4 regions of the Priestia sp. YIM B13490 genome follow, and region 2 is predicted to be linked to each of the others. Evidence: riboswitches for the same ligand, from Rfam matches in the RefSeq annotation. Region 2 holds a riboswitch; each other region holds the start of a gene.
What was found. A riboswitch is a leader RNA that binds a small molecule or an ion and turns the genes downstream of it on or off. The one in region 2 is predicted to bind cobalamin.
Positions count from the first base shown of each region.

Region 1: another riboswitch for cobalamin. It lies ahead of metE (5-methyltetrahydropteroyltriglutamate--homocysteine S-methyltransferase); the one in region 2 lies ahead of ACFX4R_RS22070 (cobyric acid synthase).
Region 3: another riboswitch for cobalamin. It lies ahead of ACFX4R_RS10755 (ABC transporter substrate-binding protein); the one in region 2 lies ahead of ACFX4R_RS22070 (cobyric acid synthase).
Region 4: another riboswitch for cobalamin. It lies ahead of ACFX4R_RS16180 (ribonucleoside-diphosphate reductase subunit alpha); the one in region 2 lies ahead of ACFX4R_RS22070 (cobyric acid synthase).

Region 1 is NZ_JBHZOT010000001.1:506,808-511,025, forward strand. It holds gene ACFX4R_RS02790 (metallophosphoesterase family protein) at 1-866, shown strand, start outside; gene ACFX4R_RS02795 (hypothetical protein) at 1,396-1,647, shown strand; SAM riboswitch class I at 1,728-1,838, shown strand; cobalamin riboswitch at 1,918-2,106, shown strand; gene metE (5-methyltetrahydropteroyltriglutamate--homocysteine S-methyltransferase) at 2,257-4,218, shown strand, end outside.
Region 2 is NZ_JBHZOT010000008.1:155,065-159,282, reverse strand. It holds gene ACFX4R_RS22080 (APC family permease) at 1-1,525, shown strand, start outside; gene ACFX4R_RS22075 (YdcF family protein) at 1,584-2,147, opposite strand; cobalamin riboswitch at 2,295-2,474, shown strand; gene ACFX4R_RS22070 (cobyric acid synthase) at 2,567-4,093, shown strand.
Region 3 is NZ_JBHZOT010000003.1:170,802-175,019, reverse strand. It holds gene ACFX4R_RS10760 (adenosylcobinamide amidohydrolase) at 1-469, opposite strand, end outside; gene ACFX4R_RS10755 (ABC transporter substrate-binding protein) at 558-1,517, opposite strand; cobalamin riboswitch at 1,776-1,908, opposite strand; gene ACFX4R_RS10750 (thioredoxin family protein) at 2,000-2,314, opposite strand; gene ACFX4R_RS10745 (YpjP family protein) at 2,503-3,105, opposite strand; gene ACFX4R_RS10740 (class I SAM-dependent methyltransferase) at 3,489-4,218, opposite strand, start outside.
Region 4 is NZ_JBHZOT010000004.1:357,937-362,154, forward strand. It holds gene ACFX4R_RS16180 (ribonucleoside-diphosphate reductase subunit alpha) at 1-2,128, opposite strand, end outside; cobalamin riboswitch at 2,262-2,447, opposite strand; gene menC (o-succinylbenzoate synthase) at 2,727-3,830, opposite strand; gene ACFX4R_RS16190 (o-succinylbenzoate--CoA ligase) at 3,834-4,218, opposite strand, start outside.

The DNA of each region.
Region 1 (4,218 bases), on a different contig from region 2:
CGCTTCATGAACGTTCTGAAAAGTTATTAAAGCAAAGAATTAAACAATTAAATCCGAGAGATCCATTTAACTTTGTTTTTATGGGAGACAGCAGAGGTGACGGACCAAACGATAATTGTTTCACGATGAGCGGTGAATTTGAGCTTGTGTTAAAAAAGGCGGTGGAATTGAACCCGCTGTTTATTATTCATGGGGGAGACACCGTCTATACAGGGAAAAAAGAGTATTTGGAGCACTTTGTTAAGGTTGTTGAAAAAATCGCCCCGAACATTCCTATGTTTGTATGCGTAGGGAATCATGATGAACTGTACCTTGATGAAAGCAATCTCGAAAACTTCAGAGCCACTATCGGAAAAGTACACTGGGTCATTGATATTCCTGTCTTCAACTTCCGGTGCATCGCATTAAATAATGTCATCAGTCCCAAGAATAAAATATATGGATTTACAGATAGAGAGCTGAATTATTTAGAGCAGCAGCTAGAGGATGCTCCTCGTAATACCGTTGTAGCTATGCATGCGCAGCCAAATATTGGCCGGTGGTCAAATCTTGAAGGGTTTCCTGTAACGACTCCTCAAAGTCAAGAATTTTTTGATTTAATTCAAGAACACCGCGTGAAAAAAGTGTTAGTCAGCCACGTGCATGCGTATGACGAGCAGTTTATTAGAAAAAACAGAAACGGGTCGTTTACGCTTGGAAGAGGCACTGATTTTGTATTGTCAGGAGGCGCCGGCGCTCCCCTTGATTTTGAGCCGCCTTTAATTTTAAATAATTATAATTTTACGGAATTTTTTGTAAGCAGGTACGACATTTTAGGTCCTCTTCTTTGGAAGGATTTTGGACGACCTCGAAGAAATTGTTTGTAAAAACAAGAAAGTAGAAAGCTAGGTTCAAAAAAAGAGGCTGGAACAAAAGGGTTTTAGACGAAGTGAAACGAATCATCGATCAAGATGTGTGATTAGTGGTTCGTTTTTTTGTTAAGGCAAACGTAGGTTTCATGTGTATAGGTCTTTCTAGCAGGTGATTGGAGGACAAGACGAAGACTCCTGCGGGAAGCGAAGTCTTGTACGGAAATCAACTGCGGTGTCACAAGCGATTCAGCTCATGTATTCCATTTGCCTTTAGAGTGGATTCATTTGGTTATGTCTCAACCTCTTTTGGAAAAATGTGCATAACTCTTAACGAAACCTTGTAGCAGAAGGCTCAGTCAAACGTTATAATAGATAATGAATGATGATATATTCTCTATATTTGTCATATATTTGTATTACATATGTAATTAAAGAAAAACATTCACTTGATATACTGTTTAATGACTTAACTTTATCTTAAAATTTACAGTGAAATGCCTGTTTATAGAGGCTTAGAACATACACAGCAAATGGAGGAGCAATCATGGCAAACGAAAAGATGCAAGAAGGACTTGATCGTTTTATCAAGGAAGATTTAAATGACCTTTTAGGTAGACTGTTCCCCTTAATGGACCGGGAGTGTGCCGAAGAAAAAAGAAAGCTTATCGAAACAGCGGTAGAGTACATTTATTCGTCAGGATATCACCAAGGGGCAAAAGATTTAATCGAAACGCACCGAAAAGATGATTACAAATTGTTAAGGCAAAAGTTAGCGTCAGCGCCTCCTAAAAACTAATTTTTTTGAAATTTCTTTTGACAGCATAAATGTAAGGTGTTAAGATGACTCTACATTCAAAATATTATAAACAATTAAAACTCTTATTGAGAGAGGCGGAGGGACTGGCCCTGTGAAGCCCGGCAACCATTTAACATTCTTGTTGAAAAGGTGCTACATCCTGCAAAGCGTACAGCTTTGAAAAATAAGAGAGGATTTCATAGATACTATGCCTCTCTATTCGTGATAGAGAGGCTTTTTATTTTATGTGAATATGTTTTGAATGAACAATTTTATAAAAATGCATCAGGTGCTGTGTAACGAATGTACGCAGCTTAAAAGGGAAGACCGGTGAAAAGCCGGCGCGGTCCCGCCACTGTAATGGGGAGCAACTTATTAACCACTGTTTCATGTTGAAATGGGAAGGGATAAGAAGCGATGAACCTAAGTCAGGAGACCTGCCTGTTGTATGCACTTAAGCTCTACGGGATATAGAGAGGAGTGAGGAATACGTGTTGAGAAAAACAGGCTATCTCAACTTTAGTTAAGTATGCGTATCATCTCTCTTTTCATTTCGAAAAGAGAGATTTTTTAGTTTACCGATAAAAAAATATACAGGGAGTGGAAAAAATGAGCAGTGTAAAAAGTTCAAACTTAGGTTATCCAAGAATTGGTGAAAAACGAGAATGGAAAAAAGCGCTTGAGCAGTTTTGGGCAGGAAAACTAGAGAAAGATATCTTTCTGCAGGAAATTGAATCTCTTCGTCTAGGGCATTTAAAAAAACAGCGTGACGCAGGAATTGAATTGATTCCAGTCGGCGATTTTAGCTTATACGATCACGTGTTAGATACAGCCGCTATGTTCGGTCTAGTGCCAAAGCGCTTTGATTATGATGGGGGAGCGGTATCGCTTGAAACGTATTTTGACATCGCGCGAGGAACAAAAGGTGCGGTAGCTTCTACGATGACAAAATGGTTTAACACAAATTATCACTATATCGTACCAGAGCTTGAGGAATGTACGCCGGCACTTGTAGAAAATCGCCCGCTTCAATTTTACAAAGAAGCAAAACAGAAGCTGAATATTGAAGGCAAGCCCGTTGTTTTAGGTCCAGTAACATTTGTGAAGCTGTCAAAAGGATATAAAAAAAGTGAGTTTAAAGAAGTAGTTGAACAATTTGTTCCGCTTTATGCAACTATCTTAGCGGAGCTGCAAGCAGAAGGAGTAGAGTGGGTACAAATAGATGAGCCGGTTTTAGCTACAACGCTATCAAAAGAAGACCTGGCGCTTTACAAAGAAGTCTATCAAGCTTTGAAGGAAGCAGCACCGAATGTAAAAGTCATTTTACAAACGTATTTTGACAGCGTTGATTACTATAAAGAAGTCGTGTCTCTTCCTGTTGAAGGAATTGGTTTAGACTTTGTGCATGACCGAGGCGAAAATCTCACTGCCCTTAATAAATATGGTTTTCCAACTGATAAAGTGCTGGCAGCAGGAGTGATTGACGGACGAAACATTTGGCGTGAAAATTTGGACGAGCAGCTTTTAACGATCAGTGAAATTGAAGAAGCCGTATCAAAAGACCGTTTGATTCTTCAGCCTTCATCAAGTCTGCTACATGTTCCTGTCACGGTGAAAAATGAAGAGACGATTGATCCAGTATTGAAAAATGCGCTCTCTTTTGCAGATGAAAAGCTAAAGGAAATTACGCTGTTAACAAAAGCGGTGCAGCAAGGAAAAGAAGCAATAGAAGAAGAAATAAGCGTAAGCAAGCAGGCAATTCAAGCATTAAATGGATCATCTTTTCGAAATTGTCAAGATGTGCAAAAAGAGCTGAAGCAGCTGCACAGCTATAAAGCAGAGCGACAAGCGCCGTTTGACGTACGTCAGCGCGTTCAGCAAGAAGCGTTTCAACTGCCGCTTCTTCCAACGACCACGATTGGAAGCTTTCCGCAAACAAAAGAAGTGCGAAAAGAGCGTCTAAAATGGCGTAAAGGCGAGTTAAGCGATGAAGCATATGAAGCGTACATTAACGAGGAAATAAAAAAATGGATTGAAATTCAAGAAAACATCGGCTTAGATGTCCTTGTGCACGGAGAGTTTGAGCGTACGGATATGGTCGAATACTTCGGTGAGAAATTAGGAGGCTTTCAGTTTACGAAGTTTGGCTGGGTGCAATCTTACGGTTCTCGCTGCGTGAAGCCGCCGCTTATTTACGGAGATGTATCGTATGAGCAGGCGATGACGATCAAAGAAACGGTCTACGCACAGTCTCTAACAAATAAGCCGGTTAAAGGAATGCTGACGGGTCCGATTACGATTTTAAACTGGTCGTTTGTGCGTGATGATATCCCGCGCTACGACGTCGCAAATCAAATTGCGCTTGCTCTTAGAAAAGAAGTAGAAGCACTTGAAAGTCAGGGCATTTCAATGATTCAAGTAGATGAACCGGCGCTGCGTGAAGGACTGCCGTTAAAACGAGAAAACTGGGACAGCTACTTAAATGCTGCGGTGTATGCGTTCAAGCTAGCGACGGTATCGGTGCAAAACGAGACGCAAATTCACACGCATATGTGCTATTCAGAATTCGAA
Region 2 (4,218 bases):
ACTTGACCTAACGTTAATTGGGATGGGAGCTATTTTTGGTTCCGCCTGGTTATTTGCGGTTAGTAACGTAGCGTCAAAGGCTGGTCCGGCCGGAAGTTTTTCGTGGCTGATTGGCGGAGTCATTATTTTACTTATCGGTTTAGTGTATGCTGAACTTGGAGCAGCGCTGCCGCGTACCGGTGGAATTATCCGTTATCCGGTTTACTCACATGGTCATTTAGTGGGTTACTTAATTTCATTCATTACCATTATTGCTTACACAAGTTTGATTGCCATCGAGGTAACGGCTGTACGTCAGTATGTTGCGTTTTGGCTTCCTGGTCTAACTAAACATGGTTCTGAATCGCCTACTACAATCGGCTGGTTATTTCAGTTCGCGTTATTAACGCTATTTTTTATCATTAACTACGTAAGTGTAAAAGCATTTGCTAAGTCAAATGTCATTATATCTGTGTTCAAATATGCGGTTCCTCTTACAATTATCGTCGTGTTGGCTTATCACTTTAAATCAGCTAACTTTACAACTGGCGATTTTGCTCCGTTTGGTTTTAATGGTATCCAAGCAGCCATTTCAACAGGTGGCGTTATGTTTGCTTACCTAGGACTTCACCCTATTGTTTCTGTAGCCAGTGAAGTTAAAAACCCGCAGCGTAATATTCCAATCGCGCTCATTATCTGTATTGTACTTTCAGCGATTATTTACACAGCACTGCAAGTATTGTTCATTGGTAACATCCCGGCTGATATGCTATCAGGAGGATGGGGAACAATTCAAGAGCAATTCTCTTTACCATTTAAAGATATTGCACTTATTTTAGGCCTTGGCTGGTTAGTAACGCTTGTTATTTTTGATGCTATTTTATCACCAGGCGGTAACGGGAACATCTTCATGAATACAACTTCTCGTTTAGTTTATGCTTGGTCTCGTAATGGAACATTATTTAAACGTTTCTCAAAAGTAGATAAGAAAACAGGAATTCCACGTGCGTCACTATGGCTATCATTTGGAATGTCCGTATTCTGGACACTGCCATTTCCTTCTTGGGAAGCGCTAGTAAACGTATGTTCAGTGGCACTTATTCTGTCTTATGCGATTGCGCCAATTTCAGCTGCTGCATTCAGAGTAAATGCAAAAGACCTTAAAAAACCTTTTAAATTAAAAGGCATGAGCGTTATTGCTCCTGTTTCATTTATTTTCTGTTCATACATCGTATATTGGTCAGGGTGGACGACAATTTCTTGGCTGCTAGGATCACAGCTTCTAATGGTTGTTATCTACGTAGCGTTTAAGAAATACGTACCAACTGACGTTGTAAAATTTGCACAGCAGCTTAAATCTGCTTGGTGGCTAGTTGCTTATTATATTATTATGCTTGTTATCTCTTATCTAGGTTCATTTGGTGGAGGACAAGGTGTGCTAAGCAACCCGCTTGACTTAATTTTAATTGCCCTTGTTTCACTTGGTATTTTCTACTGGGCGAAATACACAGGTTTACCAAAAGCAGTTATCGATACAGATGATTAATAAAAAACACGGCATGAATTCATGCCGTGTTTTTTATTTGTAGAGCTACTTACTCTATTTATTTATCAAACAGCCATGTTTTTAAAATAGCAGCATACTCACGAAAGTAGGCTTGAAGTTTAATTGAATTTGGTGTTTTTGCACCTAAAGGATAAACGTCAAAGCCTTGACGTTTGGCAATAATAGAGGCGCGAAATAAATGAAAATCACTGCTAACAAGTACGACTTTTTTGTGTTGAATATCAACTTTCTGTTTAGTGAAAGTAAAATTCTCAAAAGTAGAAGTTGACTGATCTTCTTTTATAATTCGATTCTTCTTAATTCCTTCTTTCCGCAGAAAACGATAGGCTGCCTCTGCTTCAGAAATTTCTTCATCGGATCCTTTTCCGCCCGTTACGATAACTTTTGTTTGTTGATTTGCTTGTAAATAAGATAAGGCCGTCTTTACTCGTTCTTTTAAACTAGGAGACATTTGGTCACCATCTACTTTAGAACCTAAAATGAGCACATAATCTGCGTTTTGTGGAACAGGCTTGTGAGCAGTTTGATACATACAAAAAGATGTGATTGCTATATAAAGAACAAACACGCTGATAAAGACATAAATGATTTTTTTCTTCAACTGTGAGCACCTTCCTAGCTATTCCATAAGATGTTTGGAAAATAATTGTTATTATAGCATACGAGACCCAAATAAGTATAAACACAGTAATATATAATAATAGAAGAAAATCGTTATTGTGAATGGTTATAAAATTCGTTACAATAAAGAATAAATAATTTTAAAAGTGCCTCTAAGGAGGATAATAGGGAAATCGGTGTAAATCCGGTGCAGCCCCCGCTACTGTAAATGTGGATGAACCTGCAAAGACCCACTAGTCAAACTAGGAAGGGTGCAGAAGTAAAATGAAGCATAAGCCAGGAGACCTGCTTTTAAAAACCCCTTATTTTTCGGTGGGAGAAATAAGTCAAGACAATGTGTTAATGAGCGCATGACCAAACCTTGACTTTTACAGTTAAGGTTTTTTTATGTGGTAGGGAGTGGGAAAAGTGAAAAAAGGAAAACCGCTTATGATTCAAGGAACGCACTCAGACGCTGGAAAAAGCATGATTGCTACAGCATTTTGCCGTATTTTTAAAGAAGACGGCTATCAAACTGCACCGTTTAAATCGCAAAATATGGCGCTTAATTCATACATTACAATGGATGGAAAAGAAATTGGCAGAGCGCAAGGAATTCAAGCAGAAGCGGCTGGAGTAGAAGCAACAACCAATATGAACCCTATTTTAATTAAACCTACTCGTGATCATGAATCTCAAATAGTTGTTCACGGAAAACCGCTACGTAATATGTTTGCTTTTCAGTATCGGCAAGAATTTTTTAATGAAGGTTTGAACGTTATCACGGAAGCTTATAAAGAGCTTGCCAATCATTATGATCGAATTGTGATTGAAGGCGCTGGAAGTCCTGCCGAAGTCAATTTGAACGATCGAGAACTCGTAAATATGCGCGTTGCAAAAATAGCAGAAGCGCCTGTTGTGTTAGTAGGAGATATTGATAAAGGTGGCGTTTTCGCGAGCCTAGTGGGTACTCTTCAATTGCTTCCAGATGAACACAAGTCTAGAGTTATCGGAGTGTTAATTAATAAATTCCGAGGAGATTTAGAACTTTTAAAACCAGGGTTGAAGTGGTTTGAAGAATACACGGGTGTTCCGGTTCTAGGAGTTATTCCTTATATGAACAACGTGGAAATTGATGCGGAAGATTCGTTATCACTTAGAAATTACTCAACGCTTGTGAATCCCTTAAAAGAAATTGATATTGCGGTCATCTCGTACCCGCGCATCTCAAATTTTACAGACATCGATCCTTTAAGCTTAGAAGAAGACTGTCACGTGAGGCTTGTAACCAAGCCGTCGCAATTAGGTACGCCTGATTTAATTGTTTTGCCAGGAAGCAAAAATACGATTGAAGATGCTCAGTTTTTACAAGAAAGCGGCCTGGATCTAGCCATTAATCAAGTCTTGAACACAACGAACGTTCACGTCATTGGCATCTGCGGAGGATATCAAATGCTAGGGGAGACAATTACAGACCCTGATGCAGTAGAATCTCGGATTGAGTCCATTAAAGGGCTGGGCTTGCTTCCAGTGGAAACGGTTATGACAACCAGCAAAAAAACAGAAAGAGTTTCTGGGTATGTCCAGTTAGAAAATGAAAGAGTTTCGATTGAAGGCTACGAAATTCATATGGGAAAGACGGTTTCTAAGAGCACCACGAAAGCTTTTGCAGTGGTAGAGCATGAAAAAGAAGGAACGGTTAAAGACAATGTCATTGGCACGTATGTTCATGATGTGTTTCATAACGATTCTTTGCGCAGAGCTTTGCTTAATCAAATTCGTAAACATAAAAAATTGCCGCCTATTACGGACACATTCAACAGTCGCCTGCAAAAAGAGGAGTCTTTTTCAAAAGCAGCAGCATATGTGAGAGAAGCCGTAGATATGGAAAAGCTGTATCAGTTAATAGACAACTATAAAAGTCCGGAGCAAACACAAAAAGTATAGCTTGTAGAGGCTTTCGCTTGTTTTTTTACCAAGAACTTTAGTACGCTATTCTACGTTGCACAGTTCAACAGTCTAGCACTCGTAACAAATAAAAGATGATTGTTTCCAACTTAATGCATGGTGGA
Region 3 (4,218 bases), on a different contig from region 2:
TTCCCGTAGCAATCGTCTTTGTAGCCGGATCTATGACACCCAGCTGTGACAGCGTTTTTGTTTTAGCTTCTGTGGCCGCAATAAAAAGCTGTAAAAACGCTGCATCCGTAAGCGTACCTTCCACGAAAAAAAACATATTAATTGTACCAGGAGAGGAATAGAACGGGACAGCTTCGTCAGCTGTAATATCTACTGCGTTTCCTATTCCAGCCGTTATCACGGAAGCTACTCTTACTCCGTAGCCTTCATAACAGTAAACCGCTCTTTCTTTTAACCACACGGCTGTCATCAACCCTACGATTTGCTCATGGCGCACATTTTCTTTCATCAAATATTGCTCATACTCCAAAGAAGGAGTATCTGAATAATAGTCTTTGTGAACAAATCGATTGTAAAAGGTGTCCGTTTCCGTAATGCCTGTTCCTAAAACCCCTGAGCTGTATGTTTTATAAGAAGTCTCGGTTTTCATGATTAAAAGCTCAGGCCTTTCTTCAATTTTAAGATGTGAAAAGGGACCAATCCCCTTTTCAATTCGAACTGGAATATGGTCCCTCTTCTTATTTATTGTACACCTCAGGGTATACTGCTTTTGCTAAGTCCTCTAAGCCATCTACAATACGAGGTCCTAAGCGATTGATTTTGTTTTGATCAACCTTCTCGATGTTACCCTCTTTTACAGCAGTCATGCTGCTCCAAGCGGGACGCTTCATAATCTCATTTTTGTCTGCATCATACGTTGCGATAATAACGTCAGGGTTTAACTTAACAACTTGCTCTTCAGAAAACTTAACCCAACCCTTTTCACTAGCTGCTACGTTATCAGCACCGATCATAGTAAGCATTTCGTTCATGAACGTACCTTTTCCTGTTGTATAAATCTCAGGAGCTCCTGATACCTCTATCCATACTTTTTTACGATCTTCTTTTGAAATCGTTTTTGCTTTTTTCTCAATTGAAGCTACTTTTTCTTTCATGTCTTTAATTGTTTGATTAGCTTCTTTTGTTTTACCTGTTAATTTACCGATTTGCGTAATAGAATCATAAACCGTATCAAACGTTGTTGAATCTTTTACAACAAATACCGGAATACCCGCACTTTCAATTTGTTTAAATACTTCATCCGAAACGCCCATACTTGAAGCGTGTGCCAGCACTAAATCAGGATTTAAAGCAATAACTTTTTCCGCATTAACGTTCATATCTCCTACCTGCGCTTTTTTCTTTACGCTTTTAGGATAATCATCGTTGCTTGTAACACCGACTAATTCTTTTTCAAGGCCAAGGGCATATACAATCTCCGTATTACTTGGCATTAAGGAAACAATTTTCTTAGGCTGTTTTTTCAACGTAATTTCTTTATCACGCGCGTCTTTTACCTTCACTGGAAATGCAGCTTGTGACGTTTGTGCCGTATCTTGCTTCGTTTTTTTATCACTGTTGCTTTGGCTGCCTGCACCGCATGCAGCAAGTACGATGACTAACAGTGCAATAATGGAATACGAAAGCCATTTTTTCATCTAAATACTCCCCCTATATATTGTTCATTGTGAATACGAAACCTCCACGTTAAAGAAAAAGCAAATGATCATGCAAAAAGCAGCGCTATCCCGTTTTTCCGCTTTGACTATGTATACTGCTCGCCGGCAGCTTCAAAATAAAAAAGCTTTACTTTCAATTGAAAGCAAAGCAGGTAACGTCAAGATAAGCAGGAAAAGAATCCGTTCACTATACTTGATATGTATGTTCATTACCCTGCTTCACCCTTCCTCGAAGGTTTCACAGCTAACAATAAGGCAGGTCTCCTGACTTACGCACAAAGCGCTTACAGTGGCGGGACCGCGCTGGTTTTTCACCAGACTTCCCTTTTCACTCAATCTTTAAATTGAGACCTTATTGCTTTACGATTATTCACTTGTCCTAGTATACCCCACTCATGGAAAAATGGAAATAGCCATTCTCACAAAAAAAAGCTGCGAGAATGCTCTCGCAGCTTAAGGGATTAAAGAGTTGCTAAAAATTCACGGACCGCTTCAGGCGTTTTAGCATTTGCACTGTGCAAGTGTGCAATTTTTTCACCGTTTTTATATACAAGAAGAGAAGGAATACCCATTACATTGTTTTCAGCAGAAAGTTCTTCAAACTCATCCTTGTCAATTTTAAACCATGCTTTATCTGTATTTTCATCAACGATTTCATCAATGAACATATCCAAACGTTTGCAATCAGGACACCACGTTGTCGTAAAAATCCCAACGCTTAGTGTTTCGTTCTTAATTTGTTCGCGAAATTGTTTTTCTTCCGTAAATTGTTTCATTGTGTTACCTCCAGCATCTATTCGTTCCTTCTCACTATTCTATGGTAAGAAGTCTGACTTCATTATAAACGATTTTTTTATCGTTGTGCTAATGTTTCAGCTTATTTAGACCCTAACGGTTTTAGACGTAAAAAAATGCTAGCTTAAAAAAGCTAACATTTCGAAATCGCAGAATGTTGTGTCTATTATCAGCTAAACCATTTAGGCGGCATGTTTCGGTTCCAATAAATTTTCCCTAAATCATAATGCTTCTGAAAATTATCTGCAGCCGCATGATAGTGAAAATTAAACCAGTATCCATCTTTTGGAGGATTTTCACGCCGTACATGAAATCGTATTAAGTCCTGACCGGTTTCCCGGTCATATACATGGAAAATCTTTTCACCGTAGCCAGCAGCAGGATGCTCGCTTATCTCGAGATTCTGAATTGACTGTTCACGTTCAGTGCCAATGTCGGTCAGCACTTCTTCAATTTTAGGTAACACTGCTTGACGAAATTCATCTTCAATGACAGGTCCAATTTTTGTTCCGAATTTTTCCACTGACTGTTTTTCAGCTGATTCCATTGCATACGTAACAAATGATGAAACGTCTTCATATTTTGGTTCTTCATATGGCAAATGAATATCTTCTATAACAGCTGTGACAGGAGTTGTTTCTCTTACATACCCTGCTTTATGTTGCTTGTCCGCTTTTGCATCATCAACGTATAAATATTCTGGTGGAGTGACAAGCCCAAATGTAAATACTGTAATAAATACAACTAGCATTCTTTTTATCCATCTAGGCATTCGTATCTTTCCTTTCTCATCTTTTCCCATATGGTCTTTTCATATCGTAAAATTCATTGTTATAACTCACTAGGTATTGTAACATACTTATTAATTTTTTACCTATATTTGCTTATTCATTTATGCTGCCTACGGGCATTCGAAGACTTTTTAGTTAGCACCTTCCTTCTTCTGTTTGAGGTTGTCACACCGAGCGGAAACCTATACAAGATATTCCTTTTTTGCTGGATGCTTAAACACAAAAGTATTTTTATGTTCAAAAATATATCATACTTTTATGAACTTTAGATGAAATTCATAAAAAAAACTTCCAAAACTTTTTAATTCCTAAAAGGTTTTGGAAGTCTTTTCAATGATCAGGATTCGTTTTACTTTTTTGTTTATTATTGTATATCAATTGTCCCATAATGAAATTTTGATGTTTTTCGTTTTTGTACGATAAATCCATGTTCTTCAAAACGACTGCTTTTCCAATGATCTTTTAGCACGATCTTTTGTTTGGCTACTCTTTTTGCTTCTTGTATAGCCATTGGCGTTAGCGTAGTATACAGTGCTATTGCTTTAATACCGTTAATTCCATTCGATTCATCAATTTGCTCTTGAAACATAGGATCAAAGTAGACAACATCAAAAGAATTATCTTCACAACACGCCAAAAACGATTCGAAATTTTGATGAACCACGTTTATACGCTTCATTGCATCGTTCAACTCTTGTACGTCACTTTCCCAATTTAAAAGTCCTTGTTTGACTAAATAAGCTACATAGCGGTTGCCTTCTAGTCCGACAACTTTCCCGCTTTTCCCTACCGCTGCGCTCGCCATCATACTATCCGATGCAAGACCAAGTGTACAGTCAAGCACGCTCATTCCTTTTTCCAAACTAGCAGCTTCAATAAACGGATCAGGTTCTCCTCGCAGCCATCTCTTCACTCTAAACATAGCGGAATTTGGATGAAAAAAAATAGGTTCCTCTTCATTTTGGACATGCAATTCTACTCTATTCTTACCGACAACCAGCACGTCTGCAGCTTGAAGATTCTGAAGATCTGCAACGGATTTCTTCTCTCTTACTACAAAAGGTATACTTAAATCAGCGGCTACTTGTTTGGCT
Region 4 (4,218 bases), on a different contig from region 2:
CTCGGATATCATTTTGCACATATAAGTTGAATGAAATGGATTGATCAATATGGCGCTGGCGCTTGGCGTTTTGCTTAATGCTCCAGTGCTGATCAATTAAATAAACGGACTTATAATACCAGTTTGTTGCTGGTGATAAATCTGGTGCCGTCACCGGGATTTTATAGTTTTTCTTTTCCTCTGAATAAAACTTACGGAAAATCGGATCAATACTTGCAGTAGAACCCGCGATAATAGATGTTGATGAATTAGGTGCTACAGCCATTAAGTAGCCATTTCTTATCCCATTGCTTTGAACTTCGTTACGCAGTTCACTCCACGCTTCGCTTGTGTATTTACGTGTTTCAAAATAAGCGCCTGACTCAAAATCTGAGCCTTTAAATAATGGATATGCACCTTTTTCTTTAGCTAAGTTCATGCTTGCCTGTACGGTTAAGTAAGCAATTTGCTCGTACAATTCATCGCAATATGCTACCGCTTCATCTGTTTCCCATGCTATTTTCTTTAAGGCAAGCAGATGGTTCCAACCAAATGTGCCAAGTCCTACTGCGCGGTACTTTTGGTTTGTTAGTTTTGCTTGAAGTACTGGCAAATCATTTAACTCAATAACGTTATCAAGCATGCGTACTTGAATTGGAATTAAACGTTCAAGCACATCTTCAGTTACGGCTCTCGCTAAGTTGATAGAAGAAAGATTACATACAACAAAATCGCCCGGATTCTTTGTAATAATAATTTTTCCGTCTTCTGTAATTTCCTCTGTTACGACCGTTGTGCTTTGATTTTGCGTAATTTCTGTACATAAGTTGCTGCAGTAGATCATGCCCTCGTGGCGGTTTTGATTAGCTCGGTTAACCGTATCACGATAAAACATATAAGGCGTTCCGGTTTCAAGCTGGGAAAGCATAATGCGCTTGAAGATTTCAATAGCAGGTACTGTTTCTCTTGAAAGCTGTTCATTATTTACACACTCAGCGTAACGAGTGCGGAACGAACCGCTGCCTTCTTCTTCATCATAAAAATCTTCTAACGAGTAGCCCATCAGCGTACGAACTTCGTGAGGATCGAATAAGTGCCAGTCTTCACGTGCCTCTACTTTTTCCATAAACAAATCTGGCAAACATACGCCAGTGAATAAATCATGCGTGCGCTGACGTTCGTCACCATTGTTCAAACGCGCGTCTAAGAATGAAAAGATGTCTTTGTGCCATACGTCTAAATATACGGCAATAGCTCCTTGTCGTTGACCTAGCTGATCGACACTTACAGCCGTATTATTTAGCTGTTTCATCCATGGAATTGTTCCTGATGATACGCCTTTAAAACCTTTTATATCACTTCCTCGGCTTCTAATATGACCGAGGTAGACACCAATTCCGCCTCCATTTTTACTAAGCGTGGCCAAATCTGTATTGCTATCATAAATACCACGTAAGCTGTCATCAATCGTATCAATAAAGCAGCTAGATAGCTGTCCGTAGCTCTTTCCTGCGTTTGAAAGTGTTGGTGTGGCAACCGTCATATATAGACTAGAAAGCGCCCAATACGCTTCTTTTACTAATGCTGTTCGATTTTCTTTCTTTTCTTGAGACATCAGCGTCATAGCAATGATAAGAAAACGTTCTTGCGGTAATTCGTATACGCGCTTATCATGTGATGTCGCTAAATAGCGATCTGCTAATGTCAACAATCCAATGTATGTAAATAAACGATCGCGTTCAGGAATAATGACTGAAGCAATTTCATTAATTTCTTCTTCTGTATATGTTTTTAATAGCTGCTTATTATAAATGCCGATTTTTGTTAGTTCTTGAATAAGCTGATAAAACGAACCGTACTTCTCTTTTTTATCGTAACCTCGGTTGTCCGCTGCTTTTCGATATAGTTCGTTTAAGTATACGTCTGCCGCTACGTACGTCCAATCGGGTTCTTCCATTGAAATACGCTCTAAGGCTGCCAAAATTAGGACGTTTGCAACCTTTTCGTCCGTCATATTTTCCTTTACTGTAACAGTTTGAATAACCTTTTCCTCATACAAAGAAAAATCAAGCTGCGTAAATTCTTTTTTTAAACGTTCAATATATGCAGTTAATTCATGTAGAATTGTAGGCTTTAATGTATTCACCATAAATATGGCTCCTCTCTTCACTTCAAAATAAAAAATCGCTCACCGTACCTCGGTGAGCGAATAGAACGAAGATAGAAGAAGACACTAAGTCTTTTCTCAATCCTCGCTCTACCCTCTCACCTCCCGAAGAAGATAAAACGACATAAAAAAGGCAGGTCTCCTGACTTATGCTTCTTTTTACTTTAAGGCCTTCCCATGATGTTTACTCACAGTGGATTTCCTTATTTCATCAGCATTCACAGTTGCGGGGACAGCTTTGGATTTTCACCAAATTCCCTTTTAAGTCTTTTTATCAGACACCTTTTTCACTGGAAAACACAAAATATAGTATTTTATTATGGATTTCAAAACAACATATTGTGTTATGTTATAAACACATTATATAGGACAACTTAGAAAACTATCAACCTATTTTCAAAAATAATTTTGTTTTTTACGATAAAACTCTTCGACTTTTTTCATCAAACTATTCCATCATAACATGTTTTGATACGCTTGATGGAACAATGTGCTCTTTTTAAAAAATTTGTCCTATTTTTCTACTAAACATTGACAACCTCAATAAAAAAACCGTTTTTCATCAAAAAACGGTTTTTAATTATTTGTATTCTTTTTCAAATGCTGTGATTGTTTTGATAAACTTTTTATCAATATCGTATCCTATCCCCGGTTTTCCCTTCACCTTTATTACTCCGGCTTCTACCTCTACTTCGGGCTTAATAATATCTTTTTCCCAATAGCGAGACGACGCAGAAATATCACCTGGTATCGTGAAAGAAGGCAGTGTGGCAAGGGCAATGTTATGAGCTCGTGAAATCCCTGCTTCTAACATTCCTCCAACCCAAAGTTTTACACCATGTTGGGCGCATAAATTATGAATTTGCTTTGCTACGGACATTCCGCCAACTCGCCCGATTTTCACATTGATAATCTTACAGCTTTCTTGTTCGATTGCATGACGTGCATCTTCATAGCTCACAATACTTTCATCTAAGCAAATCGGCGTCTTTATTTGCTTTTGTAACAATCGATGATCAAGGATATCATCAGAACTTAACGGCTGTTCGATCATCATTAAATTCAATTCATCTAGTTTCTTCAATGAATCACTATCGCTTAACGTATAAGCTGAATTGGCATCAGCCATAAGAGGAATGCTTGGAAATTCATCTCGAATTTGTTTCAGTAGCTCATAGTCAGCACCCGGCTTAATTTTCACTTTAAAGCGCTTATAGCCATCTTTCATGTAAGTCTTTATTTGTTCTTTCATTACGGAAATGTCATTTAAGCCAACTACCACTCCAGCTTCTACAGCAGACCTTACTCCGCCAATTACTTCAGATAACGGCTTATTTTGCCGCTTTGCATACAAATCCCATACAGCACAGTCCAAAGCTGCTTTAGCCATGTTATTTCGCTTTAGAGGTTTGAATAGCTTTTGAACATCCTCTGGTTTTTGAAGCTGCTTATGAAGAAGCGAGGGAATTAAAAAATCGTCTAACATATGAAAACACGTCTGAATCGTTTCTTCCGTATACCAAGGAGATGAAAAAGCAACGACTTCTCCCCACCCTGTAAATCCTTGTTCATCTTCTACTTCAAGCAAAATCAATTCTCGATCCTGCACCGTACCATAGCTTGTTGAAAAAGGAGAAAGAAGCTTCATGTCAATTTTATAAAGATGTACTTTTTTTATAATCATCGATTAGCTCCCTTTCTGTATGAACGATGATAGCTTCCGGCGTATGATTTTATTAGAAGCCGTTCGCGGCAGCTCCTCTACTCGAACGAAGTACTTTGGAAGTTTGTACTTTGCTAAAAATTGTTGAATGTGTAAATATAATTCTTCATCTGAAACGTCTTCGTTTACAACAACACATGCAGCTGGCACTTGTCCCCATTTTTCATCAGCTACTCCCGTTACACCGGCCTCTTTAACAGCGGGATGCTTCAACAAAACATTTTCAATTTCAGCTGGATATACATTTTCTCCACCTGAAATAATAAGGTCTGAACGTCTGTCTAACACATATAGAAAGCCTTCTTCATCCACTTTCCCGATATCTCCTGTATAGAACCAGCCTTGTTGA